Regions from separate parts of the Dryocola baronae genome, predicted to be linked through region 3. Evidence: predicted binding sites of a transcription regulator. Region 3 holds the regulator's gene; each other region holds the start of a gene.
The links. Region 3 encodes CRP, which controls carbon source genes, mostly activating them, when cyclic AMP is high. Its sites were predicted from a motif close to ATGTGANNNNNNTCACAT; they were not measured.

Region 1 (7,287 bases), 3.0 Mb from region 3:
GTGGTGGCTGAAATCTGGAACTATCACACCGTCTTCTTTATTGCGCTGGCCATGATTGTCGTTACGGCCTGGTGCATGCTGCGCATTAAGGACGTTTAGGGGGCGGTCGCCGCCTCAAGATAAATCAGATACGCCATCGCCTGCTGCCGCGTGGTGCCACACATCTCGCGGCTGGCCTGCAGGCTGGCGCAAACCTTCGGCCGCAGAGGCGAAGTGAATATCTTGCACATCAGGTTGTCGGCAAGCTGAACGCAGCGGGTATTGGCGGGCTTGCCGTTGGGCATGCCGGGTATCGGACTTGATATAGAAGGTGCGGTACAGCAGGCGCCGCAGTCAGGACGACAGTCCATCAGCAATACTCCGGTGGGCTGGCTAATGGGCGGACTGTATCAGTCCCGCACGGGCTTTACTATGCTATTTATACTTTGTCGCAAAGCTTGTCGCACGGGCGATGAATTCCGCTTGCCTGAAGTGCACCTCGCGAGTAATTTGTCGCAATATTTTCGCTCCTCAAATTTCACAGGAAACATCGATGGCAAGAGCTAACGAAATCAAAAAAGGTATGGTACTGAATTACAACGGCAAGCTGCTGATTGTGAAAGATATCGATATCCAGGCCCCAAGCGCACGCGGCGCGGCAACCCTTTACAAAATGCGTTTTTCTGACGTTCGCACCGGCCAGAAAGTCGAAGAGCGCTTTAAGGGCGACGATATCGTCGACACCATTACCCTGACCCGCCGTTTCGTTGACTTCTCCTATATCGATGGCAACGAATACGTGTTCATGGATAAAGAAGATTACACCCCGTATATCTTTACCAAAGACCAGATCGAAGACGAGCTGCAGTTCATCCCGGAAGGCGGCATGCCGGACATGCAGGTTCTGACCTGGGACGGCCAGCTGCTGGCGCTCGAACTGCCGCAGACGGTAGACCTGGAAATCGTTGAAACCGCGCCCGGCATTAAAGGTGCTTCAGCAAGCTCCCGCACCAAGCCTGCCACCATGTCCACCGGCCTTGTTATTCAGGTGCCGGAATATATGGTGACCGGTGAGAAAATCCGCATTCATATCGCCGAAAAGCGCTCTATGGGCCGCGCAGACTAAGAAAACAAAAAACCCGCCTCGGCGGGTTTTTTTTAGTGCTTTACGCTTACTTCAGCAAATCCGGGAACATCGTCTGCTTCAGCGCCAGCTCAACGCCGCGCACTTCCGCCAGGCCTTTCAGGCGGCCAATCGCCGAGTAGCCAGGGTTGGTTTTCTTGTGCAGATCGTCCAGCATCTGATGGCCGTGGTCCGGACGCATCGGGATTGGACGCTCGTCACCGCTCGCCTTGCGGCGCTGCTCTTCGGTCAGAATCGCTTTTACCACGGAAACCATGTCGACGTCGCCCTGCAGGTGCGCGCCTTCGTGGAAGGTTTTCGGGTTGCCTTCGCGGCAGGTTGCGCGCAGGTGGGTGAAGTGAATACGGTCGCCAAAGGTTTCGATCATCCGCACCAGGTCGTTATCGGCGCGCACGCCGTATGAGCCGGTACACATGGTGAAGCCGTTGTTGATGCTGTCGACGGTTTCTTTCAGCCACTGCATATCTTCAATGGTAGAAACGATACGCGGCAGGCCGAGGATCGGACGCGGCGGATCGTCCGGGTGAACCGCAAGGCGAACGCCGACTTCTTCCGCCACCGCCACGATGGCGCGCAGGAAATAAGCCATGTTTTCGCGCAGCTGCTCTTTGTTAATGCCGTCGTATTCAGCAAGGCGCGCGCGGAACTGGTCCAGCGTGTAGCCTTCTTCCGCGCCCGGCAGGCCGGCGATGATGTTGCGCGTCAGCTTTTCAATTTCCGCCGGGGACATATTCTGGAAGTAGGTTTGCGCCTGGCGCTGCTCTTCTTCGCTGTAGTCCGCCTGGGCGCCAGGGCGCTTCAGGATATGCAGTTCAAAGGCCGCGAAGGCAATCTGGTCGAAGCGCAAGGCTTTAGAGCCGTCCGGCAGTTCGTATTCCAGGTCGGTACGCGTCCAGTCGAGGATCGGCATAAAGTTGTAGCACACGGTGTCGATGCCGCATTCCGCCAGGTTACGGATGCTCTGCTGGTAGTTAGCGATGTGCTTGTCGTAGTCGCCGGTGTGCGTTTTGATTTCTTCATGCACCGGAATACTTTCGACAACCGACCAGGTTAGCCCTTTTGCCGCAAGCTCGGCCTGACGCTGTTTAATTTCAGCTACCGGCCACACTTCCCCGTTCGGGATGTGATGCAAAGCGGTTACCACACCGGTTGCGCCCGCCTGGCGCACGTCGTCCAGTGATACAGGGTCTTTCGGGCCATACCAACGCCAGGTTTGTTCCATTACCAATTCCTCATTAATAAGTTGTCATACCAATTCTATGTTATTGCATTGACGACTACCATACCGCAAACCCGGCAACGATCAATTTTACCCGCAAAATTGGTTGATCCAGCTCACATTAAAACGATAAAGCCAGCACACCAATTCTCTTTGCTGTCATATAACTTTAGACTGCGGTTGTTATCATTACGTTAATCAGGATTTGCATTTTATGAATACAATTGCTTCAGTCACGTTGCCGGACGGCGTTCAACTGCCGCGTTACGACCGCAGCGCGTTACAAACGCGCATTGTCCACTTTGGCTTCGGCGCCTTCCACCGGGCGCATCAGGCGCTGCTGACTGACCGGGTGCTCAACGCGCTTGGCGGCGACTGGGGTATCTGTGAAATCAGCCTGTTTAGCGGCGATAAGCTGATGAGCGCGCTGCGCGATCAGGATCATCTGTATACCGTGCTGGAAAAAGGGCGGGATGGAAATCAGGCTATCGTCATCGGCGCGGTTAAAGAGTGTCTGAACGCCAGGCTCGACGGGATGGACGCGATCATCGAGAAGTTCTGCGAGCCGCAGGTCGCCATCGTGTCGCTGACGGTCACCGAGAAAGGCTACTGCATCGATCCCGCTACCGGCAGGCTTGACGCGTCCAACGAACGGATCGTTCACGATCTTGAAAACCCGGCCGAGCCGCATTCGGTGCCCGGCATTTTAGTCGAGGCCTTAAACCGCCGCCGCGAACGCGGGCTACGCCCTTTCACCGTGCTTTCCTGCGATAACATTCCTGATAACGGCCACGTCGTGCGCAATGCGGCGATCGGCATGGCGGAAAAGCGCAGCCAGGAGCTGGCCGACTGGGTGCGCGAGCACGTGACGTTCCCAAGCACGATGGTTGACCGTATCGTGCCCGCCGCCACGCCTGAATCCCTGCAGGAAATCACTGACGTTATGGGCGTTGAAGATCCGTGCGCGATTTCAGGCGAGCCGTTTATTCAGTGGGTGATTGAAGATAACTTTGTTGCGGGCCGTCCGCAGTGGGAGGTCGCGGGCGTCGAAATGGTCGATGACGTGATGCCCTGGGAGCAAATGAAGCTGCGCATGCTCAACGGCAGCCACTCGTTCCTTGCCTGGCTTGGCTATCTGGCGGGCTATCAGCATATTAATGACTGCATGGCCGACGAGAATTTTTACCGCGCCGCCCACCGGCTTATGATGCAGGAACAGGCCCCGACCCTGCGCGTTACGGGCGTCGATTTGCGGCAGTATGCGCACAATCTTCTTGAGCGCTTCAGCAATCCGGCGCTACAGCATCGTACCTGGCAAATCGCCATGGACGGCAGTCAGAAGCTGCCGCAGCGGATGCTGGAAAGCGTGCGCTGGCACCTCCAGCAGGACGACGAGTGGCCTTGTCTGGCGCTGGGCGTTGCCGCGTGGATGCGCTATGTCAGCGGCGTTGACGACGCGGGACAGGCAATAGATATCCGCGATCCGCTGTCCGTGAAAATCAAAGGTCTGGTGGACGGCAGCGCTGAAGACGAGCGCGTTGCCGCCCTGCTTACCCTGACGGAAATCTTCGGCAGCGATCTGCCGGCCGACGAGCGATTTGTTAATAACGTCAGCGCGGCCTGGCAGCAGCTGGCCGCCAACGGTGCCCGTCAGGCGGTCGCCAGCCTCGTGAGTGAATAAATCAGTTACCCGCGCGCGGATTTTTTTAACGAAGTCCGCGCCGGGGCTTCTTTTTTTGCTTAATGTTGTTCAGGATAGCCATCGGCTTATATAAGCGTGAATGATATTTCCGGAGCGACTGTGACCAAAACCAACCTGATTACCGGCTTTCTTGGCAGCGGAAAAACCACCACTATCCTGCATCTGCTGGCGAATAAACCCTGCGATGAGAAGTGGGCGGTTCTGGTGAATGAGTTTGGCGAAGTGGGGATTGATGGTGCCCTGCTTGCCGACGGCGGCGCGCTGCTCAAGGAGATCCCCGGCGGCTGCATGTGCTGCGTGAATGGTTTACCGATGCAGGTCGGGCTAAATACGCTGCTGCGCCAGGGAAAGCCAGACCGTCTGCTTATCGAACCCACAGGCTTAGGCCACCCGAAACAAATCCTCGATATGCTTACCGCCGAAGTTTACCAGCCGTGGATTGACCTGCGGGCCACGCTTTGCCTGCTCGATCCGCGCTCGCTGTTAGACGATCGCGCCGTGAACAACGACAACTTCCGCGATCAGCTTGCTAGCGCGGATATCATCGTCGCTAATAAAAATGACCGCTCTACCGATGAAAGCCGCCGGGCCCTGGCCGAATGGCAGCAGTCGAACGCCGACGGGCGCGACGTGGTGCTGGCGGAAAATGGCCAAATTGACGTCAGCCTGCTGGATCTCCCGCGTCAAAACCTTCGCGAACTCCCGAGCAGCGCCGAACACAGCCATACGCACGAGGCCAACCGTGGTCTTGCCGCGCTTAGCTTACCGGGCCACCAGCGCTGGAGACGCAGCATAAACAGCGGCCAGGGTTACGTGGCCTGCGGCTGGATTTTTGATGCAGAGACGGTTTTTGATACGGTTGGCATTCTGGAGTGGGCCCGCCTCGCGCCGGTTAGCCGGGTAAAAGGCGTGTTGCGCATTGCGGAAGGCCTGGTGCGCATCAACCGCCAGGGCGACGATCTGCATATCGAAACGCAAGGCGTGGCACCACCCGACAGTCGTATCGAATTGATTAATAGCGAAGAGACGGACTGGAACAGCTTGCAAAGCGCTCTGTTGAGGCTACGTTTAAGTTTGTAAGACTACCCTCACCGACTTGTTAAAAGATATCGAAAATCTGCATGATGAAAATTCGCTTACCGCTGATTCTGTTACTGAACGCCCTTGGCCTGGCGCTTTTCTTTAGCTGGTACCTGCCTGAAAACCATGGCTTTTGGTTCTCAATCGACTCCAGTATTTTCCATTTTTTTAACGAAGAGCTGGTGAAGAGCCACACCTTCCTGGTTCTGGTTGCCGTGACGAATAACCGTATCTTTGACGGCATTTCCCTGCTGGCAATGGGCGCGCTGTTTTCCTGGTTCTGGTGGCACGAAACGCCTGCGGGGCGACGCCGCCTCGTGATTATGGGCGTCGTTATGCTGCTTACGGCAGTGGTGATAAACCAGCTGGGCCATTTGATTCCGGTTTCTCACGTCAGCCCGACGCTTTATTTCACCGATATTCATCGCGTGAGCGAGCTGCTGCATTTCCCAACCAAGGATGCATCGAAAGATAGTTTCCCTGGGGATCATGGCCTGATGCTGATTATTTTCACCGGCTTTATGCTGCGTTATTTTGGCAAATCCGCCTTCTTTATTGCGGTAATTATCTTCCTGATATTTGCCATGCCGCGCATCGTCATTGGCGCACACTGGTTTACCGATGTGTTTGTAGGGTCACTTTCTATCGCCCTGGTGGGCCTGCCGTGGGTGCTATTAACCCCACTCAGCGACTGGTTAATTAATAGCCTAAATCGCGCCATTCCCGGTAAACACAGAACAGTCTCTTAACATTAAATAAACATTGCCTAGCGCAAATTATCAGGGATCCCGAAAAGATCCCTGATTCATTTTTAATCACCACAATATATCGCCTGTTATTTGCACAGTAATATTTCCTAGATTTATGAATAACCTGCGCAGATTTCCAGCGCCCTTGGTTAACATACGAGCAAATTTACTTTTGTACTTTTAACATCACAAATTCTTATAAAAAAATGGTCAAAAAGCCTCGCCATGCCAGTGGTGATAGGGTAACCTCAGATACGTTTTGTGCTGCTAACCCAAATCATTTGCGATGTGAATAAATTTGTGCGTCATACCACACTTCTGTTCAAGGGGAATTGAATCGCTGCACATAGGTAATTAGTCTCGTCACGTTGGTAATTTTGTATAACGATTCGCATCGTTAAGGACATCAAGGGAAAATAAACAAAATGGTCAAATCTCAGCCTATTTTGAGATATATCTTGCGGGCAATTCCCGCTGTTGCTGTGGCAGTAATGCTTTCAGCATGTAGTTCGACTAACACCGCAAATATGCATTCTGAGACGCATGCAGTCGGCAATAAAGACAGTTTTTTACTGCAAGCCTCTCAGGATGAATTCGAAGAAATGGTCCGTAATGTAGATGTGAAATCACGTCTCATGGATCAATATGCTAGCTGGAAAGGCGTGCGTTACCGCCTTGGCGGTAGCACTAAAAAAGGCATCGATTGTTCTGCATTCGTGCAAACAACCTTCCGCGAACAGTTCGGAATGGATTTGCCTCGCTCTACCTATGAACAACAGGAAATGGGTAAATCCGTTTCACGCAGCAAGCTGCGCACCGGTGATTTAGTACTGTTCCGCGCCGGTTCTACGGGTCGTCACGTTGGCATCTATATTGGTAATAACCAGTTCGTGCATGCCTCTACCAGCAGTGGCGTAACGATTTCCAATATGGATGAACCGTACTGGAATAAGCGCTACAACGAAGCACGACGCGTATTAAGCCGCAGTTAATTCTCCTTACCGGTCGTTAATTCCCTTGGCGACCCTGACGAGACAAAATCCCAGAAACGCTGCCCCGGTAGCGTTTTTTTGTTGAGCAATCCGCCCCAAATCATTACCTTATGCCCAGCCATACACATTCATGAAAACTATAATTTACCGATGAAACTGTATGACGACGCCCCGGCATTTGCGTTATAGTCCAAAAAAACACAAATAAAGTCGTCCTCTCTTGCGCCAGCAGGAACCATTAGCCATGCCTTCAACGAAAATTTTTGCGCGCTATTTTTCCACCCCGAAGCAAATTGCTTCCTTCAGCATTTTGATTGGCCTGGCGGCGGCCCTGCTGCTCGGCGGCATTACCAGCCTGATGCTGCACCACAAGCGCGAAAACGGCTATAACGTTCTGACAGAAGACATTCACCGCTATTTAA
Region 2 (7,287 bases), 3.0 Mb from region 3:
AACCGGCGGCTGAAGGCACCAACTGGAAGATTGAGAACAAAATCGTTCGCGTTCCATACGTCGGCGTTGATAAAGACAACCTGGCGCAGTTCGAAGGCAAATAAGACAGACCGTTCTTGCCGGGCGCGCGGTGCGCCCGGCAGGCACCTTACGCTCAGTGACACTCTCGCAGCCAGGTATAACTATGGTCAGCAATCAGACATCTTCGCCTGAATACTTGTTGGAAATGACCAACATCAACAAGTCATTCCCCGGCGTTAAGGCACTGGATAACGTCAATTTAAAAGTACGTCCTCATTCCATTCACGCATTAATGGGGGAGAACGGCGCGGGTAAATCGACGTTATTAAAATGCCTTTTTGGGATCTACAGTAAAGATTCCGGCAGCATCCTTTTCCAGGGGCAGGAAGTAAACTTCACCAGCACTAAAGAGGCGCTGGAAAACGGTATTTCCATGGTGCACCAGGAATTAAACCTGGTATTACAGCGTACCGTGATGGACAACATGTGGCTGGGGCGTTATCCAACCAAAGGCGTGTTTGTCGATCAGGATAAAATGTATCGTGACACCAAAGAAATATTCGACGAGCTTGATATTAATATCGACCCACGCGCGCGTGTCGGTACGCTTTCCGTTTCGCAGATGCAGATGATTGAAATTGCCAAGGCTTTCTCCTATAACGCCAAAATCGTTATTATGGACGAGCCAACGTCATCGCTTACGGAAAAAGAAGTTTTCCACCTGTTTAGCATTATCCGCAAGCTAAAAGATCGCGGCTGCGGCATTGTTTATATCTCGCATAAAATGGAAGAAATCTTCCAGCTGTGCGATGAGATCACCATTTTGCGCGACGGGCAGTGGATTACCACCCAGCCGCTCGAAGGGCTGGACATGGATAAAATCATCTCCATGATGGTGGGCCGCTCGCTGAACCAGCGCTTCCCGGATAAATCCAACGTGCCGGGCGAAGTGATTCTGGAAGTGCGCAACCTTACCTCGCTGCGCCAGCCGTCGATTCGCGACGTTTCCTTTGATTTGCACAAAGGCGAGATCCTCGGTATTGCCGGTCTTGTCGGGGCAAAACGTACCGATATCGTGGAAACGCTGTTTGGCATTCGCGAAAAATCCGCCGGCACCATTATGCTGCACGGCAAAAAGATCAATAACCATTCGGCGAACGAGGCGATCAACCACGGCTTCGCACTGGTGACCGAAGAGCGCCGCTCGACAGGGATTTACGCCTATCTGGATATCGGCTTTAACTCCCTTATCTCGAATATTCGTAACTACAAAAATAAAATCGGCCTGCTCGACAACACGCGGATGAAAAGCGATACCCAGTGGGTTATCGACTCGATGCGCGTTAAAACTCCGGGGCACCGTACCTCTATTGGTTCGCTTTCCGGTGGGAACCAGCAGAAAGTGATTATTGGCCGCTGGCTGTTAACCCAGCCGGAAATATTAATGCTTGACGAACCTACTCGCGGTATCGACGTAGGCGCGAAATTTGAAATTTATCAGCTGATTGCTGAGCTTGCCAAAAAAGGGAAAGGGATCATCATTATTTCGTCCGAAATGCCGGAGTTGTTAGGGATTACAGACCGTATTCTGGTAATGAGCAATGGCCTCGTTGCGGGAATTGTAGATACTAAAACAACCACGCAGAACGAAATATTACGTCTTGCGTCTGTGCACCTTTGATAATTTAGGGGCTATTAAAATGAGTGCGTTAAATAAGAAAAGTTTGCTAACTTATCTGAAAGAAGGCGGCATTTATGTCGTTTTGCTGGTGCTGCTGGCGATTATTATTTTCCAGGATCCAACGTTTTTAAGCTTGTTGAACTTAAGTAACATCCTTACCCAGTCTTCGGTGCGTATTATTATCGCCCTCGGCGTCGCGGGGCTGATTGTTACCCAAGGTACCGACCTTTCCGCCGGTCGCCAGGTGGGCCTTGCGGCGGTGGTTGCAGCGACGTTGCTGCAGGCCATGGATAACGTCAATAAAGTATTCCCCGACATGCACAGCCTGCCGATTCCGGTCGTGCTGCTGATCGTCTGCGCGATTGGCGCGGTTATTGGCCTGGTTAACGGCATTATTATCGCCTACCTGAACGTGACGCCGTTTATTACCACGCTCGGCACCATGATCATCGTTTACGGCATCAACTCCCTGTACTACGACTTCGTGGGCGCGTCGCCGATTTCCGGTTTTGAATCGCACTTCTCGACGTTTACCCAGGGCTTTATTGCGCTCGGCAGCTTCCGCCTTTCTTACATCACCTTCTATGCGCTGTTCGCCGTGCTGTTCGTTTGGGTGCTGTGGAACAAAACCCGCTTCGGTAAAAACATTTTCGCCATCGGCGGCAACCCGGAAGCGGCAAAAGTTTCCGGCGTAAACGTTGGCCTGAACCTGATCATGATTTATGCGCTGTCCGGCGTGTTCTATGCCTTTGGCGGTATGCTGGAAGCGGGGCGTATCGGCTCGGCGACCAACAACCTCGGCTTTATGTATGAACTCGACGCGATTGCGGCGTGCGTGGTCGGCGGCGTGTCGTTCAGCGGCGGCGTGGGTACGGTCATCGGCGTGGTAACCGGTGTCATCATCTTCACCGTTATCAACTACGGACTGACCTACATCGGCGTGAACCCGTACTGGCAGTACATCATCAAGGGCGCGATCATTATCTTCGCGGTTGCCCTGGATTCATTGAAGTACGCTCGTAAGAAGTAATTTTGTAGATGTCGGGTGGCGCGATGCTCACCCGACCTACCAAAATTTGTAGGGTGGATAAGCGTATGCGCCATCCACCAAAAACCCCGCTATTTCTTCTCTTTCTTCTGCATTTCCAAAAGCTGCTCTGGCGTCACCGCGGGATAGGCCTGCGCGTTTTCAGGGACTTCGTGCTGGGCTGGAATCGGCACGAGCGGGCCGAGGAAGCGGGGTTCGCGTTTGAAGATATACACATCCGCCAGCGCGCCCAGCCGTGCGCCAAATTCCCGCGTGCGGACGGTGAGCATATTCTTCGGCGACGGCACCGCGTAGCACTGCGCCTGAATCCCCATATGCAGGGCGATAAACAGCGCGCGTTCGCAGTGGAAGCGCTGGGTGATAATGATGAAATCGTTGGTATCGAAAACCTTGCGGGTGCGCACGATGGAATCAAGCGTTCGGAAACCGGCGTAATCCAGCACGATGTCGGCAGGATCGACGCCGCCCGCGATGAGGTCTTTGCGCATGGTCATCGGTTCGTTATAGCTGCTCTGCGCGTTGTCGCCGCTTAAAAGCAGGTAGTTGACCTTGCCGCTGTTGTAGGCGTTGAGCGCGCCCTGAATGCGGTACTTGTAATACTGATTGATGACGCCGGTGCGGTAATACTTGGCGGTACCGAGCACGACGCCGACCTGGCGATAGGGCAGGTCCTGTAGCTCGTCGTAAACGTAGGGGGCGGTTTTCCAGCTCATCCACCGATCGAGGCCAAGCGCGGTCAAAGCAATCAGGCCGATAAGGACTAACAGGCTATAAAACAAGCGCTTCAACATGGACTTACGGGCTCAACGGTGGGAGGAAATTTTACTCAAGGCTACTTTACCCTGGGGTTAAGAGCAAGAATCGGCGGACTGGTTGAAGTAAATTTCAACAATAGCCGTGTGGAAATCAGGCGGATGCGGGCACCCGCCTGAATAAGTTAACCCAGCAGGGTGCGATCGATATTCTGGCAGCCCAGCGCCTTGAGCGTCGCGGCCGTTGCGTCCCACTGGGTCAGCGGGGCATCGGCGCGCTCTGCCAGCACCGCGCGCTGGATGTCGCTGTAGTCGTAGCCGGAAAGGCTCAGCAGGTTCAGCGCGGCCTGCAGCGGAGGCAGCGACGGGTTGAACGCGGCGTTTTCAGCGTAGCTCCCGGAGATGATTTTGCCGTCGCGTAGCTCAAGCGCCACGCCCGCTGGCGCTTTGCTGTAAGGCGCGTGGCTGCGGTTCGCGGCAACAATTGCGGCCTGGTTTAGCTCATCGCCCTGGAGGGCAAAACCGTGGTCAACGTCGTCCAGCAGCAGCGTGCTTATCTCAAGATCGCGCGGACCGAAAGAATCGGGCAGGTAGTCGCCGAGCGTTGCCGGCCTGCGGCCAGGAAGGTTGATTTGCAGCTTCACGCCGCTGTTTAGCTCGTTCATAAACTGGCGGCAGTGGCCGCACGGCGTGTAGTTAACGGTCACGGAAGCGAGGCCTTTTTCACCGCGCATCCAGGCGTGGGTGATGGAGCTTTGCTCGGCGTGAACCGTTTGCTGCATGGTGGTGCCAGCAAATTCCATATTCGCGCCGAAATAGAGATTACCGCTGACGCCTCGTGCAACGGCACCGACGTTGAAATTAGAGAGTTCCGCACGGGCACATGAGGCAGCAAGCGGGAGCAGCGCGAAAGCCAGCGCATCATCATCCAGGCCCGTCTGCTTTTTCAGCGCCTCTACTTCCTGCGCGCCGAACATGGCCGGGAAATGGTCATCGGCGAGCAGGGATTGCAGGGCCGCCTGCAGCGAAGCCGGGAGCTGAGTGAAAGCAGCATGAAAACGAGAACGCATGTTTCTTAGCCTCTAATAGGTATTGGAGCCGTAGTGTACGGCGCTATAGAGGCTTTATATGTGATCCGTATCTAATTGCAAATGCAACGAATGAAATAAAAAATGAAAATGCGCGATCTCTCGCAAGTTTTAACGAAACAGCGCCAGAATCACCGGGAAAAGGAACGGGGCGATAAGCGACGTCATGATCCCGCAAATCACCAGCGCCAACGAGCTAAACGCGCCTTCCTGAAAATCAAGCTCGGCGCAGCGGGCGGTGCCCAAAGCGTGAGAGGCCGTGCCCATCGCCAGGCCGCGTGAAGCCTTGGTGGAAATACGCATTAGGTTCAGCAGGCTGTGGCCGAACACCGCGCCCAAAATCCCAACGAAGATCACGCAAACCGCGCTGATGGCCGGGATGCCGCCGATGCTGCCGCCTACGGCCATCGCAATCGGCGTCGTCACGGATTTTGGCAGGACGGAGGCCGCAATCTCAGGCGTTGCCCCCATGTACAGCGCAATGGCGGTACCGCTTATCATCGCCACCATGCTGCCGATAAAGCAGATTGTGATGATGGATTTCCAGCGCGCCCGGATCTGGTGCAGCTGCTCATAGAGCGGAAAGGCGAGTGCCACGACGGCGGGTTGCAGCAGGTCATTCAGCACCTCGCTGCCCTTAAAGTAGCTCGTGTAAGACACGCCGGTGAAGATCAGAATAGGGATGATCACCACCATCGAAACCAGCAGCGGATTGAGCAGCGGCGATTTAAAACGCGCGCCAAGCCTGCGTGCGCCAAAAAACACCAGCAGCGTTAACGGCAGGGACCACCAGATAGATTGCATCATTTTTTGTCAGCCTCGCTCTCACCGACAATCTTGCGTTCGCCGTGAACGAGATGGGAACTCCAGCTCACGATAATAAGTACCACCAGCGTGCTGATAAAACAGGACACCACCACCGGGCCAAACTGCGCCTTCAGCACCTCGTAATACTGCATAACGCCAACGCCTATCGGCACGAACAGCAGCGCCATATAGCGAATCAGCAGGTGGCAGCTGGGCTTGACCCACTTCGCGGGCATGATTTGCAGCGACAGCAGCACGAATAAAATCAGCATGCCGATAATGCTGCCCGGAATGGCGATAGGAAGCAGTGACGCGATAGCGATACCGGCATATAAGCACAGGTAAATTAAGATAAAAGACCGCAGATACTGCCAGACAATGGTGAGTGTGTTACGCATGGAGATGACCCTTTAAGAAACGCATTCATCATACAATTAAACTTAAAATTGTGCTACCGATCACATCATGACTTATGAGCATACCAAATATTCCAGAAATGAAGGTTCCAGAATTGATTGGGCAATTAGACAGGGAAATAAAAAAGGCGACCTGAGAAGGTCGCCTTAACGTGCATGGGCAGGCATGCGTAGCGCCGCCCGCCGGAGGTCAATCGCTTAGTTCAAGCGTACCGGCATACCGGAACGGTCTTTGATCGCCTGATCCACCACGTTGGTGTCAACGTCCGGCTGAGCGGTAATCGCCGTCACGCTGCTGGTCAGATTGATTGGCACAATCTCGTCAGAGTTGAACTGCGCTTCGGTGGTGGACAGCGGGTTGTGAACCTCGATGTAGCGCGTGCCGTCTGGCTCAACGGTGGCTTTCACCGGCTCATCAATAAACTGTACGCGGGTGCCGACCGGCACGTTCTCGAACAGGAACTTGATGTCTTCGTTACGCAGACGCACGCAGCCGTGGCTGACGCGCAGGCCGATACCAAAGTTGGCATTGGTACCGTGAATAGCATACAGGCGGCCAATGTACAGCGCGTACAGGCCCATAGGGTTGTCCGGACCGGCTGGCACTACGGCTGGCAGTGGCGTACCGGCTGCCGCGTATTCCGCGTGCATTTTGGCCGTTGGCGTCCAGGTTGGGCCGGCTTTTTTACGCTCTACTTTTGTCGTCCAGTTGATCGGGGTGTCTTTACCCAGCTGGCCGATACCGATAGGCAGCACGATAACCGTGTTGGTGTCTTTCGGATAATAGTAGAGGCGCATTTCAGCGCTGTTAATCACGATGCCTTCATGAACGGTATCCGGCAGGATGAGCTGCTGCGGAATGTTCAGGATGGTGCCAGGCTTTGGCAGATACGGATCGACGCCTGGGTTGGCTTCAAGCATGTTGGAAAGACCCATCTGGTACTGCGCTGCAAACTCTTCCAGCGGCGCGGTGCTACCTTCAGGAATGGTAATGACCTGGTTTTGACCAATCAGACGGCTGCCATCGGTTGGCAGGGGATAGGTCACGGCGGAAGCTGTTTTGCTAAAAGACACGACAGCCACAAATGCCAGTAAAATCGAGCGTAATTTTATATTCATGTTGTGCGAAGTATTTATGGCCACACAGGCTAGTTGGTTAGGAATCAGATGGGGTTCAGCCGCGCATTATATGTGCATTGCATCTTTCTGGGAAATCAGATGTGGATTAAATCACACTTTTTTCACATTGATTACATAATAGACAATACATAAGCAACGCGATCCTCATGCGCACTTATGGCATACTGTGCCCGATATCACAAATTACATCACTTCTTTTATCAGGACATCTTTGTGCTAGTTTCCAGTAACGTCACTATGCAGTTCGGCAGTAAGCCGCTGTTTGAAAACATCTCCGTCAAATTTGGCGGCGGCAATCGCTACGGCCTGATTGGCGCTAACGGTAGCGGTAAGT
Region 3 (7,287 bases):
GATTCCCGGTAAGCGTCATGCTGACTACGCAGGAGATTGCTTCAGCTTTCCACGTCGGGACGCACGGTTCCACCTACGGCGGCAACCCGCTGGCCTGCGCGGTGGCGGGTGCGGCCTTTGATATCATCAATACGCCGGAAGTGCTGAAAGGCGTAACGGCAAAACGCGAAAAGTTCGTTGAGCATTTGCAGCAGATCGACAAAGAATACGACGTGTTCAGCGATATTCGCGGCATGGGCCTGCTGATTGGCGCGGAGCTTAAGCCGCAGTACAAGGGCCGCGCGCGTGAGTTCCTTTATGCAGCCGCACAGGAAGGCGTTATGGTGCTGAACGCGGGGCCGGACGTGATGCGCTTCGCGCCGTCGCTTATCGTTGAAGAGGCGGATATTGCCGAGGGTATGCAGCGTTTTGCGAGCGCCGTCGCGAAGATTGTTAAAGGGTAGATATTTGCGGAATTCGGTGGATGGCGCTGCCGCTTATCCACCCTACGAACGTCGCAAGCGTCTGCTGAGCCAAATGCCATGATGCGGGCGCTGACGCCATGCCACTGACGAAATGGTGTGCATGGTGTTGAGGTGCCCCAGAACCCGCTGTAAATGCTGTTCCATCGTGCTTAGCGGCCCGGTCGGCAGCGCCTCTGAATCCAGAATCACCGCGTCTTTCGTTTCCCCCGGTCCGTCATATTCCAGACGCTGCTGGCACCTTTGCAGCGCGACTTCACAGGCTTGCAGGTAGCGCTGCGCCAGGTCCGGCGTCAGCATATTGTGCTCGCGGGCAAGCGTCGTCATCGCGTTGATATGCTCGACGATAAACTGGCTGTGCGTCACCCATAGCTTCATGTCATCCAGATAGTGCGAGTTGAAGCCCGGCTCCTGCATCGCCTGGTTGAGCGAGTTAAACAACGCGTTGTGCGCCTGGTTGACCTTCATGCGCTGCCAGGCCAGCGGCGTCGGCTGCGGGTCGTGGCTTAGGATCAGCCGTATTGCTTCCTGGTCGGTTTCCAGCGCGTCGTGGGCGTTCTGGCGCAGCAGGCCGCTTTGCCACTGCGGCCACAGCCAGATCATGCCGCCAAAGGCAATCAGGCAGCCGAGCAGGGTATCGATCAGACGCGGCACGATGTATTGCTCGGCGCTAAGCGTAATCAGCTGCAGCGTGTATACCGCGGTGACGGTAAAGCCGATGGTGGCCCAGCCGTAGCTTTTGCGGATAAACAGGTAGCTCACCAGCGTAATGAGCAGCATCGCCACCAGCGTGTAGCTTTCCGGAACGTGGAAGTGGAGAGTGATCCCGGCAATCGTCAGGCCCGCCATGGTGCCCGCCGAACGGTGCAGAATCCGCACGCGCGTCGCGCCATAGCCGTTTTGCGTGACGAACATGATGGTCATCAGGATCCAGTAGGGCTTGGGCAGATGTAAAGATGCGCCCAGCAGGCTGGCGACGGTGAGCATGACGCCCAGCCGTGCGGCGTTGCGCAGCGCCGCCGATTTGAAGGAGAGATAGCTTTTTAGCGCGGGCCACAGCGGCAGGCGGCGCTGGCGATCTTCCATCAGATCGCGGACGTATAAAGGGCGCTGGGTGCGCAGCACGCGCGCGATACGGCTGAAGTGGTAGTGGCAGAATTGCCCGACCGGGTTGTCCGGGTTTTGGCGGGCGATTTTTTCCAGCGCCGCGATCTGTTTATCCATATCAAAGCGTCTGGGGTAGCGGTGATAAAGGATGTCGTCCGCCAGCACGCGCAGGCGAGACGCGATGGTTTGCGCGTTCCAGCGGATCACCGCTTCGGCGTGGCTTTGTTCAACGAGTTTCTGCACCTCTTCGGGCTGGTGCAGGCTGACGGAGATGTGCTCCTGGAGGTCGAGCGCCACCTGGAAAGCGCGCAGCAGGCGTTTGTAGCCGTTCTGCTGGTTAGCCGCCAGCATGTGCAGCTGCTGATAGCAGACGGTAATCAGATCGACGGCTTTTTGCTGGCGGGCCAGCAGCGGGGGCAGCGCCTTTTCCGGATCGGTGTGCTGCGTCAGCATGCCGTATTTTGCTTCGCAGTATTCGGCAAGCTGGCGGTAGAGCAGGCTCAGGGATTCGCGAAGCGGCTGCTCGCGCCACATCCAGAACCAGAACCAGTTAAAGACGCCGTACCAGATGGTGCCGGAAACATACAGCAGCATCGGTTTCCAGATAGGCATGTTCCCGGCCATGCTGAGGGTGAAGATCGCCGCAATCAGCGAGGCGGGGAGCAGGCGGGCGTGCAGGGCGCTGATTTCCGCGGTTACCCCGAGCATCAGCGCCATCACCATCAGAATTATGGGCAGCGGGATCGAGGTGTAGAGCAGAAGAAGCTGCATGATCAGGCTGCTGAGCGCAAACAGGCTGCCGCCGATAATCAGCCGCTTGAAGAAGCGTCGATGGGGGGTGTCCAGGCCAGCAATGTTGCAGCAGGCGGGAACTAACGAGAAAAGCAGGCCGTTTTGCAGGCTGCCCAGCACCAGGCCGACGGCCACGGGTAAACATAACACCAGCGTCTGACGCAGTGCGTAGTTAACCTCAGGATGATAAATAAGTCGGCGCCACATAGACTCGTCATACTTCAAGTTACAGGGGTGTTGGCTGCACTCACTCGCCCCGGTCACTTACTGGAGTAAGCTCCTGGGGACTCCCTCCCTTGCCGCCGACCTGTAACTCGAATTATTTAGAGCGGGCAAAGGGAGTTTTAGAGACAAAAAAGGCGTATTGCCGAAGCGATACGCCTTTTTGGAAACGGAAATTAACGAGTACCGTAAACGACGATCGTTTTACCGTGCGCGGAGATCAGATTTTGATCTTCCAGCATTTTCAGAATGCGGCCTACGGTTTCACGGGAGCAACCCACGATCTGACCGATTTCCTGGCGGGTGATTTTAATCTGCATACCGTCCGGGTGGGTCATGGCGTCTGGCTGTTTCGCAAGGTTCAGCAGCGTTTGAGCGATACGGCCGGTTACGTCGAGGAAGGCAAGGTTGCCCACTTTCTCTGACGTGACCTGCAGGCGACGGGCCATCTGGGAAGAGAGGCGCATCAGGATGTCTGGGTTAACCTGGATAAGCTGGCGGAATTTTTTATAGGAAATTTCAGCCACTTCGCACGCGGTTTTCGCGCGAACCCAGGCACTGCGCTCCTGGCCTTCTTCAAACAGGCCTAATTCACCGATGAAGTCACCCTGGTTCAGATAGGAGAGGATCATTTCCTTGCCCTCTTCATCTTTGATCAGCACGGCCACGGAGCCTTTGACGATGTAGTACAGCGTCTCTGCTTTTTCACCCTGGTGAATCAGCGTGCTCTTCGATGGATACTTATGAATGTGGCAATGGGACAAGAACCATTCGAGAGTCGGGTCTGTTTGCGGTTTGCCAAGCACCATGCGCGGTTATCCTCTGTTATAAACTGGCTACCAAAGACAGGATGCAAAACCTCCTGCCCGGCGTTGCAATCGTTAGAATATTTCCCACCTGGGGGAAATGGCCAGCAAGTCAATCTTGCCGCCTGTAATTAGTGATGTCCAATGCATACATACATCACGTCAATGTATCGAATGTAGCATCCGGATTGTTTTAGCATAGCTTTTGGCAAGTGTCTCCTATTGTCTCGTTTCAGCATGACGCAGGTCGCCTTCCGTTGCGACAATTGCTGCATCCGCGTACTCTGGAAGGAAATTTCTTAACAGGAGTAAGCAAAATGCAGGCACGAGTTAAATGGGTTGAGGGGTTAACTTTCCTGGGCGAATCGGCGTCGGGTCACCAGATCCTGATGGACGGAAATTCAGGCGATAAAGCACCCAGCCCGATGGAGATGGTCCTGATGTCGGTCGGCGGCTGTAGCGCCATTGATGTGGTGTCTATTTTGCAAAAAGGCCGCCATAACGTGACGGATTGCGAAGTGAAGCTGACCTCCGAGCGCCGCGAAGAAGCGCCGCGCCTGTTCACCCACATCAATCTGCATTTCATCGTGACCGGCAAAGATCTGAAGGACAATGCCGTGTCCCGCGCCGTCGACCTGTCGGCGGAGAAGTATTGCTCGGTGGCGTTGATGCTTGAGAAAGCCGCAAACATCACGCACAGCTATGAAGTGATTGAACTGTAATACGTGTCCTGGGCGGTATTTTGCCGCCCTAAACGACTTTTCTGCCTTCCGCCAGCCGTTGCACCAGCGGCGTCATTATCAGCTCCATTGCCAGCCCCATTTTGCCCCCCGGCACCACCAACGTATTGATGTGTGAAATGAAAGAGCCTTGCAGCATCGCCAGCAGGTACGGGAAGTCGATGTTATCCAGCCCGCGGAAGTGAATCACAACGAAGCTTTCGTCCAGCGACGGAATGCCGCGCGCGGCAAACGGGTTAGAGGTGTCTACCGTCGGGACGCGCTGGAAGTTGATATGGGTGCGGGAAAACTGCGGCGTAATAAAGTTGATGTAGTCATCCATCGATCTGACCACGGAATCCATCACCGCCTCCCGTGAATGGCCGCGTTCGCTGGTGTCGCGCACCAGCTTCTGAATCCACTCCAGGTTAACGATGGGCACCACGCCGACCAGCAAATCCACATAGTTGGCTACGTCGTGCTGCGGGGTGACCACACCGCCGTGCAGCCCTTCGTAAAACAGCACGTCTGTAGGTTCAGGCAGCGGCTGCCAGGGCGTGAAAGTCCCGGGGATTTGGTTCCACGGCACGGCTTCGTCATAGGTGTGGAGATACTTGCGGGATTTCCCCTGGCCGCTGCGCCCGTATTCGGCAAACGTCTGCTCGAGCAGCCCGAAGTCATTGGCCTCTGGCCCGAAATAGCTGATGTGACGGCCCAGGTCGCGCGCTTTACGAATCGCCATGTCCATTTCTGGGCGGGTATAGCGATGGAAGCTGTCGCCTTCGACTTCGGCGGCGCGCAGGTTGAGCTGTTGAAATATCTTACGAAACGCAAGGCTTGTGGTGGTCGTTCCTGCACCGCTGGAACCCGTGACGGCAATAACCGGATGTTTGGCTGACATAAGGCAACAACTCCATGGATATTCGAAGGGACTGTCACAGCGGGTGGATGGCGAATGCACGTATCCACCCGACGAAGGGCCTGAAGATGATTTTATTGCTTTAGATTAGCCGCGAAACTGCCCGCGAGGCATGATATTTACCGTCTCATGCAGCTCTGACCACACCAGCACCGCTTCGCCGCTTTGTAGCTGTCGCTTCACGTCGGCAACCTTCTGCGACAGCGAGCGCTCTTGTTCACCATAATCTGTACCTTCGCGTAATACAAAGGATTCGATGAGATTGTCGAGGGTCTCGGCGTCAATGTCTTGCCAGGGAATAATCATCTCAGTTGTCCAGATATCTTGTTAACCAGTCAGGGATACGCTGCTCGAGCCACATTTCCGGTTTGCGCAGCGTGCCGCCCACAAAGCCGACGTGTCCGCCGTGGCTTGTGAGCTGATATTCAATATTTGCGGGTAACGATGCTTTATCAGGAATGACGTGGTGATCCATAAAGGGATCGTCTTTGGCGTGGATGATGAGCGTCGGCTTGGCGATGTCCGGCAGCAGCGGCATGGCGCTGCACTGGCGATAATAGTCCAGCGCGTCGGCAAAGCCGTGGATTTTGGAGGTGATAAGATCGTCAAACTCGCGGATGCGGCGCACGCCCTTGAGCTGCCTTAAGTCCACCGGCAGCGTGCCGGGATAGCTGCGCAGCTTGCGCGCGGCGTTCTTTTTCAGCAGGTTGAGAAGATAGCGCTGGTAGAACCGCGAGAAGCCTTGCTCCATGTGATAGCAGCACTGCTCGAGCATCAGCGGCGCGGAGACAACGACGCCGGCTTTTAGGGTGCAGTCCGCTCCCTGTTTTGCCATCAGGCAGGCCAGCATGTTGCCCCCCAGCGAGAAGCCGACCGCCGCCGTTGGCACTTCGCCATAGCGCTGGTTCAGCCAGCTGAGGAAGTAGGTGCCGTCCTCGGTTTCGCCGGAGTGGTAGATGCGCTTCATGCGGTTTGGTACGCCGCTGCATCCCCGGAAGTGCATCACCACGCCCAGCCAGCCGCGATTCTGCGCGGCCTCGATCAGGCCGTGTGCGTAGGGGCTGTGCAGGCTGCCTTCCAGACCGTGAAAGACCACCAGGCGCGGCTTATGCGCCGCCAGGCGCGGGTCTTCGCTCCACGCGAGATCGACAAAATCCCCGTCCGGCATATCAAGACGCTGCCAGTGGGGCTTAAATTTGACTCGACGGCGGATAACACGCGGCAACATGGTTTGCAGGTGAGGGTTACTCATTCCGCGCATAGGGCGGAATTGCTGGCCGTCATCATGATTAAAATTCAATTCTGCAGGACTTGTCTGATCCATATCACACTGTTAGTTTCATTTAGTTTGCTAATCAATTCTTTGGGTGTGGAGCACCCCTTTCATGGAAACGCTTTTTTTCTCAATGCTCGGCTTTCTTTGGGTGGCAGCGATTACCCCTGGCCCCAATAATACGTTACTTACCTCATCAGGGGCTAATTACGGTTTTATCCGCAGCCTGCCGCTGATGATTGGCATCATGCTCGGCATGCAGTGCATCCTGCTGCTGGTGGCCTGCGGCGTGGGCAGCCTGATTCTGATTTACCCCGCCCTGCACCTTATCCTCAAGATTGCCGGGAGCATTTATCTTTTGTGGCTGGCCTGGAAAATTGGTACGGCGAGCTACGAGCGTTTAGAAACCGATTCCCCGCCGCCTGCGCCTATTCCCTTCTGGCAGGGCGGCCTGCTTCAGGTCATCAACCCAAAAGCGTGGCTCATGGCGCTGGGTGCGGTAGCGAGCTTCAGCCTTGCGGGTTCACAGTATCTGCATTCGGTGGTGCTAATCAGCATCGGCATTGCGCTGGTGAATATTGTGGCAGGCGTTATCTGGATTGCCTTCGGCAGCCTGATAGGCAAGCTGCTGCGCAGCCGCCGCGCTTGGGCGATTTTTAACGTATTTATGGGCCTGCTAACCGCCGCCTGCGTGCTGCTGATCTGGCGTTAGCCCGCGCGTTATTTGTCGGGTGGCGGCTTACGCCTTACCCGACCTACATGCGAACCGTAGCGAAGATAAGCGATAGCGCCTTACCCGACCTATTCGCGAATCGTAGGGTGGATAAGCGTTAGCGCTATCCACCAAAAATGTCGGATGGCGTTATTCGGACTGCATCATTTGCTCAAGCTGTTCGTGCGCGTCCAGCCACTCCATTTCACACTCTTCCAGCGCCGATTTCACCTTCACCTGGGTTTGCAGGCATTCGGTCATCTCAGCTTTGCGGCT

Region 1: a site for CRP is predicted at 2,447-2,464, ahead of ACSPHG_RS07530 (mannitol dehydrogenase family protein). Genes of this name have one in related genera too.
Region 2: a site for CRP is predicted at 4,631-4,648, ahead of cdd (cytidine deaminase). Genes of this name have one in related genera too.

What each region holds. Positions count from the first base shown of each region.
Region 1 is NZ_JBINNY010000001.1:1,601,584-1,608,870, reverse strand. Features, by position in the region: gene setB (sugar efflux transporter SetB) at 1-99, shown strand, start outside; gene ACSPHG_RS07545 (YkgJ family cysteine cluster protein) at 96-350, opposite strand; gene yeiP (elongation factor P-like protein YeiP) at 533-1,105, shown strand; gene uxuA (mannonate dehydratase) at 1,152-2,345, opposite strand; gene ACSPHG_RS07530 (mannitol dehydrogenase family protein) at 2,557-4,023, shown strand; gene ACSPHG_RS07525 (CobW family GTP-binding protein) at 4,144-5,124, shown strand; gene ACSPHG_RS07520 (phosphatase PAP2 family protein) at 5,169-5,873, shown strand; gene mepS (bifunctional murein DD-endopeptidase/murein LD-carboxypeptidase) at 6,299-6,865, shown strand; gene ACSPHG_RS07510 (cyclic di-GMP phosphodiesterase) at 7,110-7,287, shown strand, end outside.
Region 2 is NZ_JBINNY010000001.1:1,631,480-1,638,766, forward strand. Features, by position in the region: gene mglB (galactose/glucose ABC transporter substrate-binding protein MglB) at 1-104, shown strand, start outside; gene mglA (galactose/methyl galactoside ABC transporter ATP-binding protein MglA) at 185-1,702, shown strand; gene mglC (galactose/methyl galactoside ABC transporter permease MglC) at 1,722-2,732, shown strand; gene sanA (outer membrane permeability protein SanA) at 2,822-3,541, opposite strand; gene cdd (cytidine deaminase) at 3,688-4,572, opposite strand; gene ACSPHG_RS07665 (CidB/LrgB family autolysis modulator) at 4,702-5,397, opposite strand; gene ACSPHG_RS07670 (CidA/LrgA family protein) at 5,394-5,795, opposite strand; gene ldtB (L,D-transpeptidase) at 6,012-6,932, opposite strand; gene ACSPHG_RS07680 (ABC-F family ATPase) at 7,167-7,287, shown strand, end outside.
Region 3 is NZ_JBINNY010000001.1:4,630,361-4,637,647, reverse strand. Features, by position in the region: gene argD (bifunctional acetylornithine/succinyldiaminopimelate transaminase) at 1-443, shown strand, start outside; gene ACSPHG_RS22005 (YccS/YhfK family putative transporter) at 486-2,567, opposite strand; gene crp (cAMP-activated global transcriptional regulator CRP) at 2,759-3,391, opposite strand; gene ACSPHG_RS21995 (OsmC family protein) at 3,706-4,110, shown strand; gene ACSPHG_RS21990 (phosphoribulokinase) at 4,139-5,008, opposite strand; gene ACSPHG_RS21985 (YheU family protein) at 5,114-5,332, opposite strand; gene ACSPHG_RS21980 (hydrolase) at 5,334-6,350, opposite strand; gene ACSPHG_RS21975 (LysE family translocator) at 6,412-7,011, shown strand; gene ACSPHG_RS21970 (ABC transporter ATP-binding protein) at 7,162-7,287, opposite strand, start outside.